Regions from separate parts of the Tessaracoccus sp. MC1627 genome, predicted to be linked through region 2. Evidence: riboswitches for the same ligand, from Rfam matches in the RefSeq annotation. Region 2 holds a riboswitch; the other holds the start of a gene.
What was found. Region 2 has a riboswitch for cobalamin ahead of cobN (cobaltochelatase subunit CobN). Riboswitches for the same ligand answer to the same signal wherever they lie in the genome.
Positions count from the first base shown of each region.

Region 1 (9,717 bases), on a different contig from region 2:
GGAGGCCACGGAGACACACTCCTGGCGCCAGCCACCGCTGGATACCGCCGCTCACGCTGTGAATGGCCCGTTCATTAGTTAGCAGTTGCTAAGGTGAAGTCCACCCGCGAGGGTACTTTCGTACCCGCAGAGCTGACGAAGGTTATCAGAGTCGCAAGTCAGCGAGAGCTGGGCCCCAGTGTGAACCCCGTTTCTGTTAGCTTCGTTTCGTGCCGACAGAGAAGACAGGAATGTACACGTGAACGATTCAGGCATCTTGGCTAGGTGGGCTCGACTAGCGTTGGCAATATTGATAGGAACGGCGCTTCTGAACTCGACATCCATTGCGAGCGCTGCCCCACATGCAAGCGCTCAGGGGAGGTCCAGCGATATCCCGGAATCCAGTTCAGCCACTCAGGACGAACGACGGATGCGCGAGATTGTCCGTCAGGCACGAACCGCCGATCCCGTTGGTTTCCGGGACCGACGCACAGCCCTTGCCAACAGCGATGGGTTCGAACAGATCATGCGGGGCTCCTCATCGGAGGCGGAGCGCGTGTACCTGGACTTCTTTACTGCCGTCAGCTCCGATGCTGAGATCGCCCGTTTCGTGGAGGCAACCGAAGGCAAGTTCATTGCAGTTTCGGGATCAGGTACTGATCTAGCCATTGAGTGGGTCGATACGCCTCCCGTTAGTACCCGCGCGCTTGACTGCTGGCAGGCATATGTGGCCTCGTACTCGTTCTTCGCAGCCTCGACCGCGATCTGCGGTGTTGTCACCATCGCTTCCGGGCCTGGTGGTATTGCTTGCGCTTTGGCGTTCTGGGGCATCGGTACACTCCCGGACTTCAATGATGCCTGTGACTGAGCGCTCTCCCCGAACCGGCCTGCGTTCTTGGTGGTCTCGATTCCTCACCGCAGCCGCCGTTCTTGCAGTGGGGATGGCGGGCATCACCGCAGCACTGATGATAGTTGGCTTGGAGACACGCCCGATAGGCGCCATCGTGCCCACGGGGCTGATCTACTGCATTGTGTTCAGTGCGATTCATGCCTCAGCTCACACTTGGCGGGAGCGCCTCCACAAGGGGGACTGACCAGGTTGCCGCTCACTCGCGTCCTTGGCCAGCCACCGGCTGCCCTGCTCGCGCTGATCGCTACTCGCAGCAGCAGGGCGAGAGAGCTTGGACTTAACGCAGCCGACGAGACCTACCCCCGAGCGCTGCCGGGACATTGCGCGATCAACAGCGACCATCCCAAGATGCTACCCACGGGCACCGCGCCCTGGCCGAGGTTCCTCCAGCCCCAGGTGACAGGCCTCCCAAAGTCCACCTGCAGGACACCGCGCTGGGGATGAATCGGTCGAGAGTGACCTGAGAGGGACTCCAGGCGATCGTGAGCATCTCTGACAACCCCACCGGAACGGGTGTCCGTTCTGGTCGACTTTCGACGGCTGCAGTAAGGACCGGCGCCCGCATCTGCCGCGCCTGGGGCTTCAGGCGACCTTGCTTGCGTAGCGCTGGCGGGCGGCCTCTCCGCTGGTGCCGACGAAGGCACCGATCGCTGACCATGGCATGCCGGCTTCGCGGGCTGCGCGGATGGCGTCAATCACGTGGCGCTCGGCTTCCGATCGCTCCGCCACCGCTGCTCGGAGCAGGGCAACTGCACCGGCGTCGAGTTCGTCGTCTGGATTGGGTTCGTGGAACTCGAAGCGCGCCGCCAGCTCGTCGGCGTGCTGCAGGATCTCGTCAACAGTGCGTGGCATGGTCACCACCCCAGGAACTTCTCGCGGGCTTTCATTGCGTGGACGATGACGTGCACTTGATCGCCATCGACATAGCCGACCTCCAAGAAGATCGCGGACTGGTTGGGACCCACGATCATGGTGAACCCGTCGCCGAGATCCCAGATCCGGACAGGGTGCGGTAGGCGTGGAGGATCTCAGGTTCACCAAGGCCATGCTTGAGTGCGGACGGGGCGATGACTGGATCCTCCATCGATCCAAGGTAACTTGCGAGCATGTGCAGGTCAAGTGCCCGGGGACAGCCGGGTTTGCCGCGGGGGTGCGAGCAACTCGGTGGCGGCCACGGAGGGACGCTCACGTCGTTCCTACTGAAGTGCCCGTGCGCAGGAAGGAACGGTGTGGCCGTTATCTCGCCTCGACCACGACACCGTTGCGCGGTAGTCCGCCGGGCATCGTGATTGGCACGGCGGTGGCGACCGTCACGTCCATGGTGCTGATGGCCTGCAGGTGCAGGTGCGGCTCAGTGCTGTTGCCCGTATTGCCGCAGTTGGCCACCGCCTGCCCCGCCGCGACGTACTCGCCGAGGTGCACCCGGACGCTGCCCTGCTGCAGGTGACACAACACCACGACCGGACCAGCGGGGATCTGGATCATCACGTGGTTCCCGGCCAGGGCGGGCCAGCCGGCCGCGACCCGGCGCGCTTGGCCGAGGGCGTAACCGAGTGAAGGCAGACCGCGGAAGGCCGCGTGATCGGGTTGCGTATCCTGCGCGGAGACGACCACCCCGTCGGCCGGCGCCAGTACGGGCCGACCGAACCCGACGAAACGCGTCGGCGGCTCGGGCCGGACCAGCGACGTCGCGGTGAACGGCGCGCTCCGGCCAGCGTCATCCACCCCGACGAAGTCGATCGCGAAAGCAGAGGCGAACTGGGTGGTGCCGTGGCTCGGGACCCGGTTGGCGGGGCTGCTCCGGGCCAGCCACCGGCCCGCAAAGGGATACGTCAGGTCAAGCGTTGTCGGCATGGCGCAACTCCAAGTCCTGCTGGTTACCAAGCCAACGGTCAAGGAAATCTGCCACCAGCGCGATGTAGGCCGCCCGGTCTGCGAAATAGCCGCCGCAGTGGTCCGCGCCGTCGAAGGTGATGAGCTCAACCGGCCCCGGGGCCGCTGCTGCGGCCAACTGCAGCGCGTGGTCGTAGGGGATGACCCTGTCGTTCGTCCCGTGTAGCAGCAGAAGTGGACGAGGGGAGATCGCGCCGATCCTGTCGAGGGGACGGACCTCGGAGAAGGCGTAGCCGTAGCGCAATCGGTTCACCAGGTCGGCAACCGGGATGAGCGGCTCGCTCGGCAGGCGATGACGGCGATATCCCGTGGCGACGACGTCACTGAGCGTGGCGAACGGTGAATCGGCGACGAGAGCCTCGATCCGGGAATCCTGTGCGGCCGTGAGGATGGCCGTGGACGCGCCCATCGAGAATGACACGACGGCGATCCGGGCGTCCGGGCGGCGCTCGCGCACCAGGTCCAAGGCGGCACTCAGGTCCCGCTGCTCGTGGTGGGCGAGGGACTGTGGGCCATCATCGGAGTCCCCGTTGCCACGGAAATCGAAGAGCAGGACACTGTGGCCTGCCCTCCACAGACCCGAGCCGATCCCCAACATGTCCGACTTGTTGCCTCGATGGCCGTGGGCGCAGACGACGACCGTGGACGACGCGGGCTGGTCAAGCCACCAGCCCGCCAAGGAGACTCCGTCGGCTGCGGTGAAGGTGACGTCCTCTGACGGAGCCCGAACCTCGAACGGAGTGAAGGTGTAGTTCGGCCAGGGGCGCCTTGGCCCGTTCAGAGTCCAGGCAGTGGCCCCGGCCACGGCGCCCACGCCGAGCGCGGCACCCGTCGCCAGCCACCCTGCTGCCGCCAACAACCTCTTCATCCGACCCCGCCTTCTCGATGCCACCAACCTAGTCCCCCGCCCGCCCGCGGGGCGCGCCGCTCTGCGCCGTCGCAGACGGCTCGGAGGCGCGAATCTGCTAGACGACCCCAAGTCAGGTCTAACTGCGGGCTCTGACAGACTGACGCTGCGCGCAGGCGACGTCGAGGAACCCGGTGTGAGTCCGGGACGGTGCCGCCACTGTGACCCCGATGGGGGAGTCAGGAACTCGGGCCTGCGCGGCCAACCATTCGGGCGAGCGACCCCAGGAGGCCACGGCAGATGTCCGTACCCACCATTCCCCACGACGACGGGCACGTTGAGCCCGACGCTTCGGTCACGACCCTCCGAGACGGGCTGGACGCTTCGCGCCCGGCCCTCCACTTCGAGAACCTCAGTGCAGCGCTCAGGGAGCGGCGAGGGCGGCGGCTGATCGGGGTCGGCGTCGGCCCCGGGGACCCGGAGCTGATCACTGTCAAGGCGGTGCGCGCCCTTGAGGGAGCAGACGCGATCCTCGTCCCCGCGACCGAGGAGTCCGGCGACGGGCCCGGCCGCGCGGAACGGATCGTCCAGGCGGCCTGCCCCGACGCCGCGACACGGATCGTCCGCGTCCCCTTCTCCATGGCCGACAAGTCGGGAGTCTCCCCGCGTCGCAAGCAGGCGTGGCTGACCTCCGCCCAGGCCGCCGTCGATGCGTTCGCCGACGGCGCTGCCACCGTCGCGTTCGCCACCGTCGGCGACCCCAGCGTGTACTCCACGTTCTCCTACCTGGCGGCGCACGTCGTCGAGCAGTTGCCCGACGTGGAGGTCGAGGTGATCCCGGGCATCACCGCGATGCAGGCGCTGGCGGCGGCCAGCCGCACGCCGCTGGTCGAGGGTCAGGAAGTGCTCGCGCTGGTCCCGGTGACGGCCGGGTTGGACCGCCTCCGCGAGGTGCTCGCCGTGGCCGACTCCACCGTCGCCTACAAGGGCGGACGGCGCCTCCCGGAGGTCGCGGAGCTGCTGCGCGGCGAGGGCCGCGACGCCGTCATGGGCGTGGACGTCTCGCTGCAGAACCAACGCCTCGTCCGACTCTCGGACCTGGCCGACGGCGAGTCCGCCCCCTACTTCTCCACCGTCCTGGCGGCCCCCAGCCGCTCGACGACGGGGGGTCGGCTGTGACCGGGAAGGTCGTCTTCGTCGGCGCCGGACCCGGTGCCGCGGATCTCATCACCGTCCGCGGCGCCCGCGTCATCGCGGAGGCCGACATCATCATCTGGGCCTCCAGCCTGGTCCACCCCGGCATCGTCGCGGGCGCCAAGCCGGGGGCCGAACTCGTCGACTCCGCGTCCGCGTCGCTGGAGGACATCGAGCCCCTCTACCGCCGCGCCCGCGACGAGGGCCTGCTCGTGGCCCGCGTCCACACCGGCGACCCGGCCATCTACGGCGCCACCGCCGAACAGCGCGACCTCATCCGCAGCCTCGGCCTGGACTTCGAGTCCGTCCCGGGCGTCTCCGCCTACTCCGCAGCCGCCGCGCGGATGGAGGTGGAACTCACGATGCCGGAGGTGTCGCAGAGCCTTGTCCTCACCCGCCTCGAGGGCGGCCGCACCCCCATGCCGCCGCGCGAGACCGTCCGCGGGTTCGCCGCCCACGGCACCACCATGGCGCTCTACCTCTCGGCCGCCCGCAACAAGGCGCTCCAGGAGGAGCTGCTCGCCGGCGGCTACCCGCCCGAGACGCCCTGCATCGTCGGCTACCAGGTGTCCTGGCCCGACGAGCTCATGCTGCGCTGCGAGCTGAAGGACCTGTCCGCGACCATGCGCGAGCACAAGCTATGGAAGCACACCGTCGTCCTCGTCGGCCCGGCGCTCGCCGAGGGCCCGCTCGCCACCCGCAGCCACCTCTACCACCCCGGCTTCCGGCACGAGTACCGCGCGGCCGAACCAGAGGCGCAGGCCGACCTGCGCGAACACGGCACCCGCGGCGTCCTGGAGGAGGACCGATGATCCACGTCCACGGCTACCTCGGCGAAATCTCGCCGGCCACCCGCAGCCTCGCCGGACGGGTCGCGCTCGTCGTCGGCGGGCGGCGCCACCTCGACGCCCTCGGCGTGCCAGACGAGCGGCGCGTCGTCCTCGGCGCGCTCAGCCCCGCCGTCGAGCGGCTGAAGGCCCTACCCGACGGCGACGACGCGCTGGTGCTGGCCAGCGGCGACCCCGGATTCCACGGCATCGTCCGCCGCCTCCGCGACGAGGGGCTCGACCTCGCGGTCACGCCCGCGGTCAGCTCGGTGGCGGCCGCGTTCGCCGCCGTCGCGCTGCCCTGGGACGACGCCGTCGTGGTCTCCGCCCACGGCCGCCCCATCGACGACGCCGTGGCAGCGTCGCGGCGGCACCCCAAGGTTGCGGTGCTGACCGGGCCCGGCGCCGGGGTCCGCGAGCTGGCCGGGGCGCTCGAGGGATGGTCGCGGCGCTACGTGGTCGCGGAGAGGCTCGGGGAGCCGGATCAGCGGGTGCATGAGCTGAGCGCCGAGGAGGCCGCCGTCGCGCAGGTGGCGGAGCCGAACGTCGTGCTGATCCTCGACGACTCCGTGCCCGGGGAGCGCGACGCCGACGGCCCGGTCATCGGGCAGGTCACCAACTCGGAGGCCGCGCGCGGGCACGCCGACGCGATCGACGCAGCCCTCGGCGCCGCCACCCGCCGGTACGACGGTCCGGCCGCCGAGGGACTGGTGCGGGCGTGGCGGGAGTGCGACCTTATCGTCTCCCACCTCGCGCTCGGCGCGACCGCCCGGATCCTGGCCCCGCTGCTCGCGGACAAGAAGTCCGACCCGGGCGTGGTGGTGGTCGACGAGGCGGGCCGGTTCGCCGTCCCGCTTGTGGGCGGACACGCAGGCGGCGCCAACGAGCTGGCCGAGCGCATCGCCGACGCGACGGGGGGCACGCCGGTGCTCACCACCGCCACCGACGCGCTCAACATCCCCGCCCTCGACACGCTCGGGTGGGCGTATCACGGCGACGTCGCGGGCGTGACCAGGGCCATCCTCGATGGTCGCCCCGTGCGGGTGGAAAAGTCCCAGCCCTGGCCGCTGCCGCCGCTGCCCGCCAACGTGTCGCCGGACGCCGACGACGCCGTCGTGCGGATCGTCGTGACCGATGAGCTCGCGCCGGATCCGCTGGCTGAGGTGCCCCATCCGCTGGCTGAGGTGCCGCGGAGCGGCCTCGAAGCCTATGAAGCGCAACCGTTCAGCGCGACTCCGGTGGGGCGTGAGGCCAGCGTTTCTGAGGCTTCGAGGGCGCTACGCGCCACCTCAGCCAGCGGGAAGGGGACCCGCGCCACCTCAGCCAGCGGTGGGGGTGAGATCCCGAAGGCGCATGAAGCGAGGGGCGTAGTCGTCCTGCACCCGAAGAGCCTCGTCGTGGGGATGGGCTGCAACCGCGGCACCGACGTCGCCCACCTCCGCGACCTCCTCGAGCGCACCCTCGCCGACCACGGCCTCGCGCTCGACTCGGTCTCCGCGATCACCACCGTCGACCTCAAGGCCGGCGAGATCGGGCTGCTCCAGCTCGTCAAGCAACTCGGCGTGAAGCTGATCGACTACCCGGCCGAGGAGCTGGCCGCCCAAACGGTGCCGACGCCCAGCGCGCTGGTGGAGGGGCACGTCGGCACGCCGTCGGTGGCGGAGGCGTCCGTCCTCGCGCACGGCGCCGAGCTGATCGTGGCCAAGCAGCGCAGCACCGACGCGACGTGCGCCGTCGGCCGGATCCCCGCCCGCGGGCGGCTGAGCGTCGTGGGGCTGGGCCCCGGGGTACGTGACCTCCTCACCCCGCGCGCCAAGGAGCGCCTCCAGCAGGCGACGTTCGTGGTCGGCTACGGCCCGTACGTCAAGCAGATCCGCGACCTCATCCGCCCCGGCGTCCGCGTCATGGCCTCCAAGATGGGCACGGAGGAGGCCCGCACCTCCGCCGCGATCGAGGCCGCGCGCAACGGCGAGAACGTGGCACTGGTCTGCGGCGGCGACCCCGCCGTCTACGCCATGGCCAGCCCCGTCCTGGAGCAGGGCACCGACGGGATCGACGTCGACATCGTGCCGGGCGTGACCGCCAGCCTCGCTGTCTCGGCGATCCTCGGCGCACCGCTGGGCCACGACCACGCCACCATCTCGCTGTCCGACCTCCACACCCCGTGGCCCAACATCGAGCGACGGCTGCAGGGCGCGGCCGTCGGCGATTTCGTGGTCGCGCTCTACAATCCCCGATCCCGCACCCGCACGGCCCACCTGCCCCGCGCGCTGGAGATCCTCGGCGCGCACCGCTCGCCGGAGACCCCCGTCGCGGTGGTGCAGCAGGCGTGCCGGCCGCGGCAGAAGGTGATCATGAGCACGCTGGCGGAGTTCCAGCCCGAGTGGGTGGACATGAACTCGCTGGTGGTGGTGGGATCGTCGACGACGAGGTTTGTCACCTCGGGCGGCGGGCGGCGGCTGATCGTTACGCCGCGCGACTATCAGTGGATGCCGGACGCGGAGGAGGTGGACGCATGAGCGTGCCGCTGATCATCGCCGCCCACGGCACCCGCGTGGGCGAGGGTGTCGCGCAGTGCGAGGAACTGGCCGGGCTGGTCTCGGAGCGGCTGCCCGGCGTCCCGGTCACGGTCGGCTATGTCGAGCTCGCCCAGCCCACCATCACCGACGCGTTGGTGGCGTCACTGGCCGACGGCGGGCGCCGCGCCGTCGTCGTGCCCCTCATGCTCGGCACCGGCGGCCACGTCCGCTCCGACATCCCGCAGTTCATCGCCGAAGCGACGGCGCGGGTGCCGGGCAGCCGCGTGGAATACGCGCGGCACCTGGGCCCGGAGCCGAGGCTGATCGAGGCCGTCGAGGCGCGGCTGACGGAGGCCGCGGAAGAGTGGGTCCCCGGCGAGACGACGGTGGTGTTCGTGGGCCGAGGCGCGCTCGTGCCCGAGGCGAACGCCGACCACCTCCGGGTGGCGCGGCTGCTCTACGAGCGGGGCGGGTGGGCCGACGTCGAGTCGGCGTTCATCCAGGTGACCCGGCCGTCGCTGCCGGAGGCGCTGGACCGGGCCTACGCGCACGGCGCGCGGCGCATCGTCGTCATGGGGCACTGGTTGTTCGCGGGCCGGCTCAAGGGCTGGACCCGAGAGCAGGCCGCGGAGTGGCAGGGGGCGCACCCGGACGCGGAGGTGCGGGTGGCCAACGTGATCGGGGCGTGCGCGGCGCTGGCCGACGTGGTGGCCGAGCGGTACCGGGAGACGCTGCCGGTGTCGGAGGGCGGGTCGCCGGCCTACCTGGCCGGGCTGATGCTGGGTGGGCGTGACGTGCTCGTCGTCGGGGGCGGCAATGTGGCCAGCCGGCGGGTGTCGCGGCTGGTGGAGTCAGGTGCCCGGGTGCGGGTGGTGGCGCCGTCGGTCACGCGGGCCGTGGAGGCCCTTGCCGACGCCGGTCGGCTGACCTGGCTGGCGCGGGAGTTCGACGACGCCGACCTCGACGGCACCTGGTACGTGATGGCGGCCACCGACTCGCCGGAGGTGAATGCGAAGGTCGCGGAGGGCGCGGAGCTGAGGCACACGTTCTGCGTGCGGGCCGACGACGCCCGCGGCGGTTCGGCGTGGACCCCGGCGACGGCGGAGGTGCGGGGTGTGACGATCGGCGTGGTCGGGAACCGGGAGCCCCGTCGCACGCGAGATGTCCGGGACGCGATCGTGGCGGCACTCTCGGAGCCGCCACACTCGACTCAAGGTGAATGACCGGCTCTCGTTCCAGCGTGCTGCCCGAATGCGCCGGGCTACTTCCGCTCATGCCGAGAAGCGAGCTTTCGCGCGACGCTCACGGACCCTTGTCTAGCCTTGCCCCATGCAGATCCTGGGAGATAGGACCCGACAATTGCCGGCGCCGCCGCACGTCGTGTTCACCTCCCTGACACACCCAGGCCTTCCCGGTGCGCGTCCCTGGTTGGTGCTCCTGGACGACGAGGTGCCACCCGTCATCCTCAGCAGTCACGAGCCGCACCGTGTCCAGTGGAGCTCCCTGTGGCCCTCGCGGCCCAACGACCTCGTGGACCTCGAGCTCAGC
Region 1 is NZ_JACJGA010000001.1:754,918-764,634, forward strand. It holds gene H5399_RS03335 (hypothetical protein) at 410-847, shown strand; gene H5399_RS03340 (hypothetical protein) at 1,472-1,741, opposite strand; gene H5399_RS03345 (M23 family metallopeptidase) at 2,126-2,743, opposite strand; gene H5399_RS03350 (alpha/beta hydrolase) at 2,727-3,650, opposite strand; cobalamin riboswitch at 3,771-3,900, shown strand; gene cobI (precorrin-2 C(20)-methyltransferase) at 3,930-4,808, shown strand; gene cobM (precorrin-4 C(11)-methyltransferase) at 4,805-5,635, shown strand; gene cobJ (precorrin-3B C(17)-methyltransferase) at 5,632-8,169, shown strand; gene H5399_RS03375 (CbiX/SirB N-terminal domain-containing protein) at 8,166-9,392, shown strand; gene H5399_RS03380 (hypothetical protein) at 9,499-9,717, shown strand, end outside.
Region 1: another riboswitch for cobalamin. It lies ahead of cobI (precorrin-2 C(20)-methyltransferase); the one in region 2 lies ahead of cobN (cobaltochelatase subunit CobN).

Region 2 (9,717 bases):
AACTGGAGCGAGTTGAGGGCCTGTGGGACGTGCGGAACGGCGCCACCCTGGGGGGAAGGGCGACGCCGTTCGCACCGACCCAGCTTACCCGTAGGTGTTGATGTGGACGTGGTTGTAGTGGTTCGCGTTGTCGCTGCCACGGTCTGCCATCAGCCGCCACCCCTCGCTGGAGCGCTGAACCGACCAGATCTTCTGCGCGAAGATGATGTAGTTGATGTTGTACTTCGAGGCGTTGGCCTTGTAGTAGTTCGCGATCTCCCAGCCGAGGGCCTGGTTGCTCGAGTAGCTCGGGATCATCACGTCGACGGCGCGGCCCGCGGGGTGGTCCGGCGTGACATCCTGCCGCCAGCCGTACATCGTCTTGATCGCGGGGTAGCGGTTCCAGATGTCGCGGACGATGGCCTGGACGTTGGTGTTGGTCTGGTCGAGGCCGCTCGAGTAGCCGCGGTTGAGGGTGGTGCTGCTGCCGCTGGAGGCCGTGCTCTCGGAGGGTTTCGTCGTTGACAGGTAGCGGGCCGTCACCCAGCGGACGGCGCCGTTGACGACGGCCTGGGCCCGCCCGTTGGTGACCAGGCCGGTGACCCGCACCTCGCCGCCCCTGGGGATCTCGCCCACGTAGGAGGTTCCGCTGCTTGCGGTCCAGATGTTGAGCACCGTCGTGGCGTAGCGGACGGTGGTGGCGGGCAGGGCGGGCGCTGTGGGGGCCGGCGTGCTGGCGCTCACGGCCACCAGATACTTCGCGTTGACCCACCTGACGGCGCCCTTGTAGACCACCTGGGCCATGCCGTTGGTCACCACTCCGGTGGTGTCGAGGATGGTGCCAGCCGGCACGTCGCCGAGGTTGACGAAGCCGGTGTAGGGCGTGGTGCGGATCATGAGGGCGGCAGTGGCCCGCCCCTTGCCGGTGACTGCAGGGAGTTGGCCGTAGGCGGCCGCCGCGGTCGCGCTGATGTACTGCGAGGCGGCCCACAGAAGCTTGCCGTTGTGGGACACCTGGACGTAGGCGCCGCTGACCTTTCCGGCGAGCTGGAGTGCTGTGCCGCGCTGGACGACGACCGAGACCGCGTCGGACAGCGAGGGCCCGACGCGCAGGTTGAGGTTGGCCGTGGTGTACACGGTGCCGGTCGATGAAGTGGTGCTGCCGTTGGAGGTGGTCGACGACGGCGTCGAGGCGGCGGTGCCTCCGTTGAGGTAGGCGCTGGCGACGTAGGCCGTCCGCCCCTGGTAGGTCACCGTCGTCCACCCGTTGGAGGAGCCCTGGCTGGGAAGGCTCTGGCCCTTCTGCAGGACGGCCAGGCGCGTGCTGGAGACGGTGGGGGCTGTGCGGATGTTGACGTTGGTGGTGGCGGTCACGTTGGCGATCTCCGCGTCCGCCGCCGGCCCGATGGCCAGCGTGCCCAGCCCTTGGACCAGGACGGCGATGCCTGCCGCGGCACCGATGCCGCGCAGGCCTTTGAATGCTGTTCTCACGTCTCTCCTCGCACTTACTTCGGGAGGTCGGACGTGCCGCTTCCTCGGGGCTCCGTAGCCCCCGACACGTCCGGCCACTGCCCCGGAGACTAAGAGCGATCCTCATGATCGGACAACGAGCGCTGAGAATTGGGTGAGAGGATGCAAGCCGACACGTCGTCTGCGGGGTAAGAATTACAGCCGTGGGATTTTGGGGGATGGTGACGTTCTCAATGGACTTGACTAGGCATTATGGTGGAGCGCCTGGCCGAAAGTTGAGGCTGAGTGTGCAGTGAGAAACTCTTGGATGCCTCAGAATCAAGGTGAGCTCAACTCTCGGTTGAGGTTCACTGTCATGGGTTGAGGTTCAGGGAAGATCCCGGGGGTCCACCCAGGTCCGCTTGAGGGTGCTGAACCATGTGGCGGCCCGCCCGTATGCCTGCTCGGGGAGGTAGCCCGATCTCAGATCCTCGGACGGGACCGGGGCGACGCCCAGGAGTTCGGCCAGCCGCGTCCTGTCGCGGGAACCCGCCACTGCGGCCACCACAGGCAGGGCGAGCGCCCTGCGATTGGCAGTCAGCGTCGTGAGCACCTCAGGGTGGAACCCGGCGGCGACGATGGCCAACGGGTGCTCATCACTGGCTCTGCCCAGGGGGGCGAGGAGTTCGCGCATGGCTGTCACGTCGCCGTCGACGACGAGGATCAGCGGCTCGCTGTGCGCGGCGCCGTCGCGGTGGTTCGCGAAGTCTGCATGGGCGTGCCCGAATCCGAACCCTTCGCCCGCGGGCGAGAGCGGGGCCGGTCCACGTCCGGACGCAGGGGCGGGCATGGCGTCGATCTCGTCCTGCGTGAGGTAGTGCGGAACGTGGCGGTCCACGTCGTCGAGGCCGCGTCGCGGGGCGGGCTCGTCGGCGCCGGTGGCGCGGCGACGCGAGCGGCGGTCAGCCAGCGCGGCGAGCGCGAGCAGCGCGCCGCCGAGGATGACGGCGACGATGAACCAGGACCACGCGGGCATGTCCCCAGCCTGCCACGGCCTGGGACCGGTACACTGCTGACGCCCCTATAGCTCAGTCGGTAGAGCAGTGGACTTTTAATCCATGGGTCGCGGGTTCGAGCCCCGCTGGGGGCACTCGGGGCATCAGGCGGTGAACCAGCGCACCGCGTAGGGCGGCAGCGTCATCGTCCAGGGCGTCAGGTCCCACTGGGTGTCGTCGAGCAGCTCCCGCGCCGTCTCGCCCAGCGTTTCGCTGACGCACGCCATGGGGACCGTGATCTCCACGGGAGCGAAGTTGTACACCTGCACCATGGGGCCGATGGGGTGGTTTCGCTTGACCGCCAGCACCCTCGGATCCCCCGTTTCGAGGAACTCGGCCTCCCGCGAGGCGTGCAGGTGCGGAAGCTGCCGCCGCACCGACAGCACGTGGCGCAGCCAGGCGTTGACCCGGGCCGGGGCGGAGGTGGGGTTGTCGCCGAGTGCGGCCACCGCATCCCAGTCCATCACGGGACGATGCACCCAGCGGTTGTCGTCGGCGTGTGCCGGGTCGCGGGCGAAATCGTGGTCGTTGAGCATGGCCACCTCGTCGCCCATGTACAGCAGCGGCACCCCGCCCCAGCCACAGATGACGGCGTGCAGGAGGTTGATCCGCGCGATCGCGAGCTCCTCGTGATACGGGTTGCCCGACTCCAGCGCGGCCTCCAGGCCGGCGAGGGAGGCCAGCGAGCCTGAGATGCGGCGGTCACCCGTGGCCGGGTTCGCCTGGAACACCAGTCCGCGCGCGAACGAGTCCGGGTGCTCGCCGGAGTAGAAGTCGCTGAGGTAGCTCCGGTGGGCGAACCCGTTGAGGCCCGCGGTGGCGGCGTCCACGTCGTCGATGGCCCAGCCGATGTCGTCGTGGCAGCGGATGTAGGTGCCCCAGGTGGCCGTGGCCGGCTTTGCCGGGAATCCGCCGAGCGCCCGACGCAGCAGAGTCGTATCGTGCGTGGCCAGAGTCGACCACAGCTGCGCCATCAACGAGTTGTGGTACGCGATGTCCGAAACCTTGCCGTAGTGCTCGCCCTCGCCGAAGTAGCCGATGAGGTCCTTCGGCCCCACGATGGCCTCGGCCTTGAACGCGGCGGCGGGGGCGGCAATCCGCACCGCCGCGCGCAGAGCCTGCGTGAGTGCGTGCACCGGCGGCTGGTTCTGGCAGTTGGTGCCCATCTGCTTCCAGATGAAGGCGATGGCGTCCAGCCGCATCACCTCGACGCCGCGGTTCGCGAGGTCCAGGATGATGTCCAGGTATTCGACGAAGACGTCCGGGTTGGCCCAGTTCATGTCCCACTGGTAGTCGTTGAAGGTGGTCCACACCCACCCCGCCAGGTCCTCGTCCCACGTGAAGTTGCCGGGTGCGAAGTCCGGGAAGATCTCCGGGAGGGTGGCCTCATAGCGGTCCGGCATCGTGCGGTCCGGGAACACCATGAAGTACTCCCGGTACTTCTGCTCGCCGGCGCGGGCGCGCACCGCCCATTCGTGTTCCCGCGCCACATGGTTGAGCACCAGGTCCACCACGAGCGAGATCCCATCGCCGCGCAGCCGCGCGGTGAGGGCCTCAAGGTCATCCATGGTGCCGAGGTCCGCGCGTACCGTGCGGTAGTCCGCCACGGCGTAGCCGCCGTCGTTGGCGCCCTCGCGGGGCTGGAGCAGCGGCATCAGGTGCAGATAGGTGACGCCGAGGTCCTGCAGGTAGTCCAGGTGCTCTGCGATGCCGTTGAGGGTGCCGGCGAAGCGGTCGGTGTAGGCGACGTAGCCCACCTGCGTGGGGAGCTGGAGCCAGTCCGGGCGCAGTAGCCGCGCCTCGTCCAGCTCGCGCAGATCATCGGTGCGGGCGTCGAACTTTGCACGGACCAGGTCACGGACCCGATCCGTCAACTCCCATGAGCGTTCGCCGTACACGTTCTCCAGAGCCGCGATCAGCTCGGCGCCGTAGCGCTCCCACCTGAGGTCGAATGTCGTCTTCACCGTCCCACACTAACGCTCAGGGCTGGGCCGTGAGTGGCATCCAGGGGGGTTCCATCGCGGGCGTGGCCGGGTGCCGCTCCCAGGTGGTCCACCACAGTTCGGCGCCTTCCGGCAGGGGCGTGCCATGGGTGGAGCGGACGGCGTCGCGGAGCTCGATCTTCGCGCTGTTCAGGGCGAGGAACTGCCGACGGCTGGGCTCCGGCGCCTCCAGCAGCTGCTCCTCCAGGCGGACGATGCGGGTGCGCAGCGCGATGATGCGACTGTGGAGTGCCTCGGCCGACTCGTCCAACCCCAGATGCTGCTCGGCTGCCCGTAGCCAGCCGTAGTCGCGATTGATGCTCATCAGGCCCGGGTGCACGGTCATGGAGTCGTGGACACTGAACTCGGGGAATACGACGACGGCACCGGCGGAGTGGGCGTAGGCCATCTCGTCTCTGCCGGCCTCGTCGATGAGGATCTCAGTGGAGCGCATCACGACGCTGAACACGTCCGCGGCGGCCATGCTCGGGCGGCGGGGCACGCCCATGGCCTGTGACGAGATGACGTAGTTGCGGGCGGCCCCCATCTGACCGATGGCCAGCTCGGCGGGGATGTTCTCGCGGGCGCCGCCGTCGACATAGGTTTCGCTCCCGATGGGCACGGGGCGGAAGACGGCGGGGATGGCGCAGGAGGCCAGCACGCCGACGGCCAGGTCATGGTCCGTGTCGTCGACGGAGGTGTTGGTGCGGTCGACGAGGGAGCCGCTCTCGGTCATGAACCGCAGCTCGCCGGACTCCAGGGCCACCATCGCCACCCGCAGCGTCACCCCTGATGCGGCCACGCGCGCCGGGTCAAACGTGTGCGGATCCAGCAGCTCGGCCAGCATCGGGCCCGGCCGGAACATCGAGCGGGAGCGGTCCAGGCCCTGCCAGATGGAGCCGAGGCCGCTGCCGATGCGGGGCAGCCGGCCCAGGTGGGCGGCGATGCCTGACAGCGCGGCCAGTGACCACTCGGATCTGGTGTCCTCATCGGGCGTGAGCGCCATCTCGAGCGGCCCGGGTGGCGTCTCGGGAGAGCTGGGCTGAGAGCTCGTCTGGCTCGTGCGGCGGAAGGGAAGGAGGGGTGGACGCTGCCGCTGGGTCGGCGCGACAGGCCGCGCCGCCATCACTTCGAGCCAGACGGGTGCCTCGGACTGGAAGCGTTCGTACCAGGGGCGGGGCGTGAACATGTCGGCTGAGGTGGTCATGGCCATCCAGATGTCGTTCATGCGGGCCAGGTACCGCTGCTGTCCCTCCCTCGTGGCGTCCTGGGCCAGGGCCGACGCGAGGATGGCCCCGGCCGAGGCGCCGACGAAGATGCTCGGCGTGAAGGTGTCGTCGTGGGAGTAGAGGTAGTCCAGCGCGCCGAGGTGGAAGCTCGCCCGCGAGCCGCCGCCCGAGAGTGTGCAGGAGACCGTTTCGGGTCGCGGGCTCTGCCCGAAGAACGGAAGTCCGAACCAACCCTTGACAGCCATTCCACCAAGCGTACTCAGCACGTGGGTCGGGCGTCGGCCAGCGCGGGGCGGGCTCGCCTGTCCTGCCGCTGAGAATGTCGCTAGGCTCCAGGCAGCTTGTGGGCGAGGAACCCGGTGTGACTCCGGGGCGGTTCCGCCACTGTGACGTCGTTGATCGACCAGCCAGACACTCTCCACAGGTGCATCCGACCGGTCTACGGGGCGAGAACCCCGAGGAGGAAACCCGCGAATGACCGATTCGCCCACGCGCATCGCGCTTCTGTCCACGTCCGACACGGACCTGTTGTCGGCCCGCGCCAGCGGGTCGAGATACACGTGGGCCAATCCCGGACGCACGACCGACGGCGTGCTGACCCGCCTCGTCGAGGACGCCGACCTGGTGGTGGTGAGGCTCCTCGGCTCCCCACAGGACCTCTGGCCGGGAATCGCCCACGCGCGGACCATCGGAACCCCGCTGGTGATCCTCGGCGGTGAGCACCAGCCGAGCCCTGAACTGATGGAGCTGTCGACGGTGCCGATGAGGGTCGCGGCGGAGGCGCACCGCTACCTGGCGGAGGGCGGCCCGGCGAACCTGGCCGAACTACACTCCTTCCTCTCCGACACCGTCCTGCTCACCGGTCTCGGCTTCGACCCTCCCAGCGTGATCGCCGCGTGGGGCTACGCGCCTCGACCCGCCGTTGATCCGGCGCTTCCGCGCATCGGCATCCTCTACTACCGGGCCCACGAGGCCAGCGGCAACAATGCCTTCGCGCACGCGCTGGCCGACGCCGTCGATGAGACCCGTGAAGCTGTCGGCGTCCCGATCTACGCGGGGTCGCTTCGATCCGCTCCTGACGCCCTCTATGAGGCGCTCGGCACCTTGGACGCGCTCGTCGTCACCGTGCTGGCCGCCGGTGGATCCGTCCCCGCCACCGCAGGGGCCGGCGGGGAGGACGAGTCCTGGGACGTCGCCCGGATGGCCGCACTGGACATCCCTGTGCTCCAGGGTCTGTGTCTGACCGCGTCGCGCGCCGAGTGGGAGGCCTCGTCCGAGGGTGCGACGCCGCTCGACTCGGCCAACCAGATCGCGATTCCCGAATTCGACGGGCGCATCATCACCGCACCGTTCTCGTTCAAGGAGATCGACGAGCAGGGCCTCCCCGCCTACGTAGCGGACCCGGAGCGCACCGCCCGCGTGGCACGCGTCGCGGTCAACCACGCCCGGCTCCGCAGCATCCCCAACGCGCGAAAGCGCGTGGCCCTGGTGCTGTCGGCCTATCCCACCAAACACTCCCGCATCGGCAACGCGGTGGGGCTCGACACCCCGGTCTCCGCGATCCGTCTGTTGCGCCTTCTCCGCGCCGAAGGCTACGACCTGGGGCCGGACGACGACACCGCCGACTTCCCGATCCACCACCTGCTGGACCTGGGCGACGACACCGCGGCCGGGGACGCGCTCATCCACGCCCTCATCGCCGCCGGCGGTCAGGACGAGGAGTGGCTCACCTCAGCTCAGTTGACGGGGGCGCACGTCCGCATCCCGGCCGCCGATTACGACGCGTGGACCGCGCGCCTGCCCCCCGACCTGCGCGCCTCCATGGTGGCCGCCTGGGGGGAGTCGCCCGGCACTTTGTTCGTCAACGAGGCCGGGGAACTGGTGCTGGCGACGCTGCAGGCAGGCAACGTCATCGTCCTCATCCAACCGCCGCGGGGCTTCGGCGAGAACCCTGTGGCGATCTATCACGACCCGGACCTGCCGCCCAGCCACCACTACCTCGCCGCCTACCGGTGGCTTGAGCGCGGCTTCAGGGCCGACGCGGTGGTTCATCTGGGCAAACACGGCTCGATGGAGTGGCTCCCCGGGAAGAACGCCGCCCTCTCCGCCTCCTGCGGCCCGGATGCCGCGCTCGGCGACCTGCCCCTGATCTACCCGTTCCTGGTCAACGACCCGGGTGAGGGAGCCCAGGCCAAGCGCCGGGCCCACGCAACGATCGTCGACCACCTCATCCCGCCGATGGCCCGGGCGGAGACTTATGGCGACATCGCCCGGCTCGAGCAACTCCTCGACGAGCACGCCAACATCGCGGCCATGGACCCGGCGAAACTCCCCGCGATCCGCGGCGAGATCTGGCAGCTGATGCGCTCGGCTGAGATGCACCGGGACCTGGGCCTCGAGGAGCAGCCCCACGCCGAGGAATTCGATGACTTCCTGCTCCACGTCGACGGCTGGCTCTGCGAGATCAAGGACGCCCAGATCCGTGACGGTCTCCACATCCTGGGTGCCGCCCCCACCGGTGAGGCCCGCGTCAACCTCGTGCTGGCCATCCTGCGGGCGACGCAGGTCTGGGGAGGTGTGGGGGACGCCGTCCCTGGTCTGCGGGCTGCGTTGGGCCTCACCGATGGGGCAGACCTGGCGGCCGTCGATCTGGCCGAGTCCCAGGCGCGTGATCTCATCCACCGTGCGGAGGCGGCGGGCTGGGACCCATCCGCGGTCTCGACGCTCCACACGGACGCCAGAGTCGGGCGCGTCCTCCGCTTCGCCGCGGAGCAGGTGGTCCCCCGCCTGGCCTCCACCACGGACGAGCTCACGGCCGTCGTCCATGCGCTCGCCGGTGGCTTCGTCCCCGCCGGCCCATCAGGGTCGCCGCTGCGCGGGCTCGTGAACGTGCTGCCCACCGGGCGCAATTTCTACACCGTGGATCCTCGGGCGGTGCCGAGCCGTCTGGCGTGGCAGACGGGGCAGGCGATGGCCGACTCCCTGCTCCAGCGCCACCTGGACGAGGCCGGCAGCTACCCGCCGTCGGTAGGGCTCTCGGTCTGGGGCACCAGCGCCATGCGCACCTCCGGCGACGACATCGCCGAAGTCCTCGCCCTGCTCGGCGTGCGGCCGGAGTGGGACGAGGCCTCGCGGCGGGTGTCGCGGCTGACGGTGGTGCCGCTGGAGGAGTTGGGCCGCCCCCGGATCGACGTGACGCTTCGCATCTCAGGGTTCTTTCGTGACGCGTTCCCGCACGTGGTCGCGATGCTCGACGACGCCGTCGGCATGGTCGCCGGCCTTGACGAACCCGACGAGATGAATTTCGTGCGTGCTCACGCCCGCGCAGATCTCGCGGTGCACGGCGACCACCGCCGGGCGACCACGCGTATCTTCGGCTCGAAGCCCGGCTCCTACGGCGCCGGGATCCTGCAGGTGATCGAGTCCGGCAACTGGCGCGATGACGCGGACCTCGCCGAGGTGTACACGGCCTGGGGTGGCTTCGCCTACGGCCGCGGTCTGGACGGGTCCCCGGCGGCCGAGGACATGCGGACCAACTACAGGCGGATCGCGGTGGCGGCGAAGAACATCGACTCCGCCGAGCACGACATCGCGGACTCCGACGACTATTTCCAGTACCACGGCGGGATGGTGGCCACCGTGCGGGCGCTGGCCGGGACGGCGCCGAAGGCGTACGTCGGGGACTCGACCTCACCGGACTCTGTCCGTACCCGCACCCTCGCCGAGGAGACGGCGCGCGTATTCAGGGCCCGCGTGGTGAATCCTCGATGGATCGCGGCGATGCAGCGCCATGGCTACAAGGGGGCCTTCGAACTCGCCGCGACCGTCGACTATCTGTTCGGCTTCGACGCGACGGCCGGCGTGGTCCATGACTGGATGTACGACCGGTTGGCCCACGCCTACGTCCTCGACGGCCCCACTCAGGAGTTCCTGCGCAGGTCGAACCCCTGGGCCCTGCGAGGGATCATCGAGCGTTTGCACGAGGCCGCGGAGCGCGGCCTGTGGGCGGAGCCAGACGCCGAC
Region 2 is NZ_JACJGA010000002.1:378,763-388,479, forward strand. It holds gene H5399_RS06925 (SH3 domain-containing protein) at 85-1,470, opposite strand; gene H5399_RS06930 (hypothetical protein) at 1,817-2,464, opposite strand; tRNA gene H5399_RS06935 (tRNA-Lys) at 2,506-2,578, shown strand; gene H5399_RS06940 (amylosucrase) at 2,588-4,447, opposite strand; gene H5399_RS06945 (patatin-like phospholipase family protein) at 4,464-5,939, opposite strand; cobalamin riboswitch at 6,004-6,132, shown strand; gene cobN (cobaltochelatase subunit CobN) at 6,169-9,717, shown strand, end outside.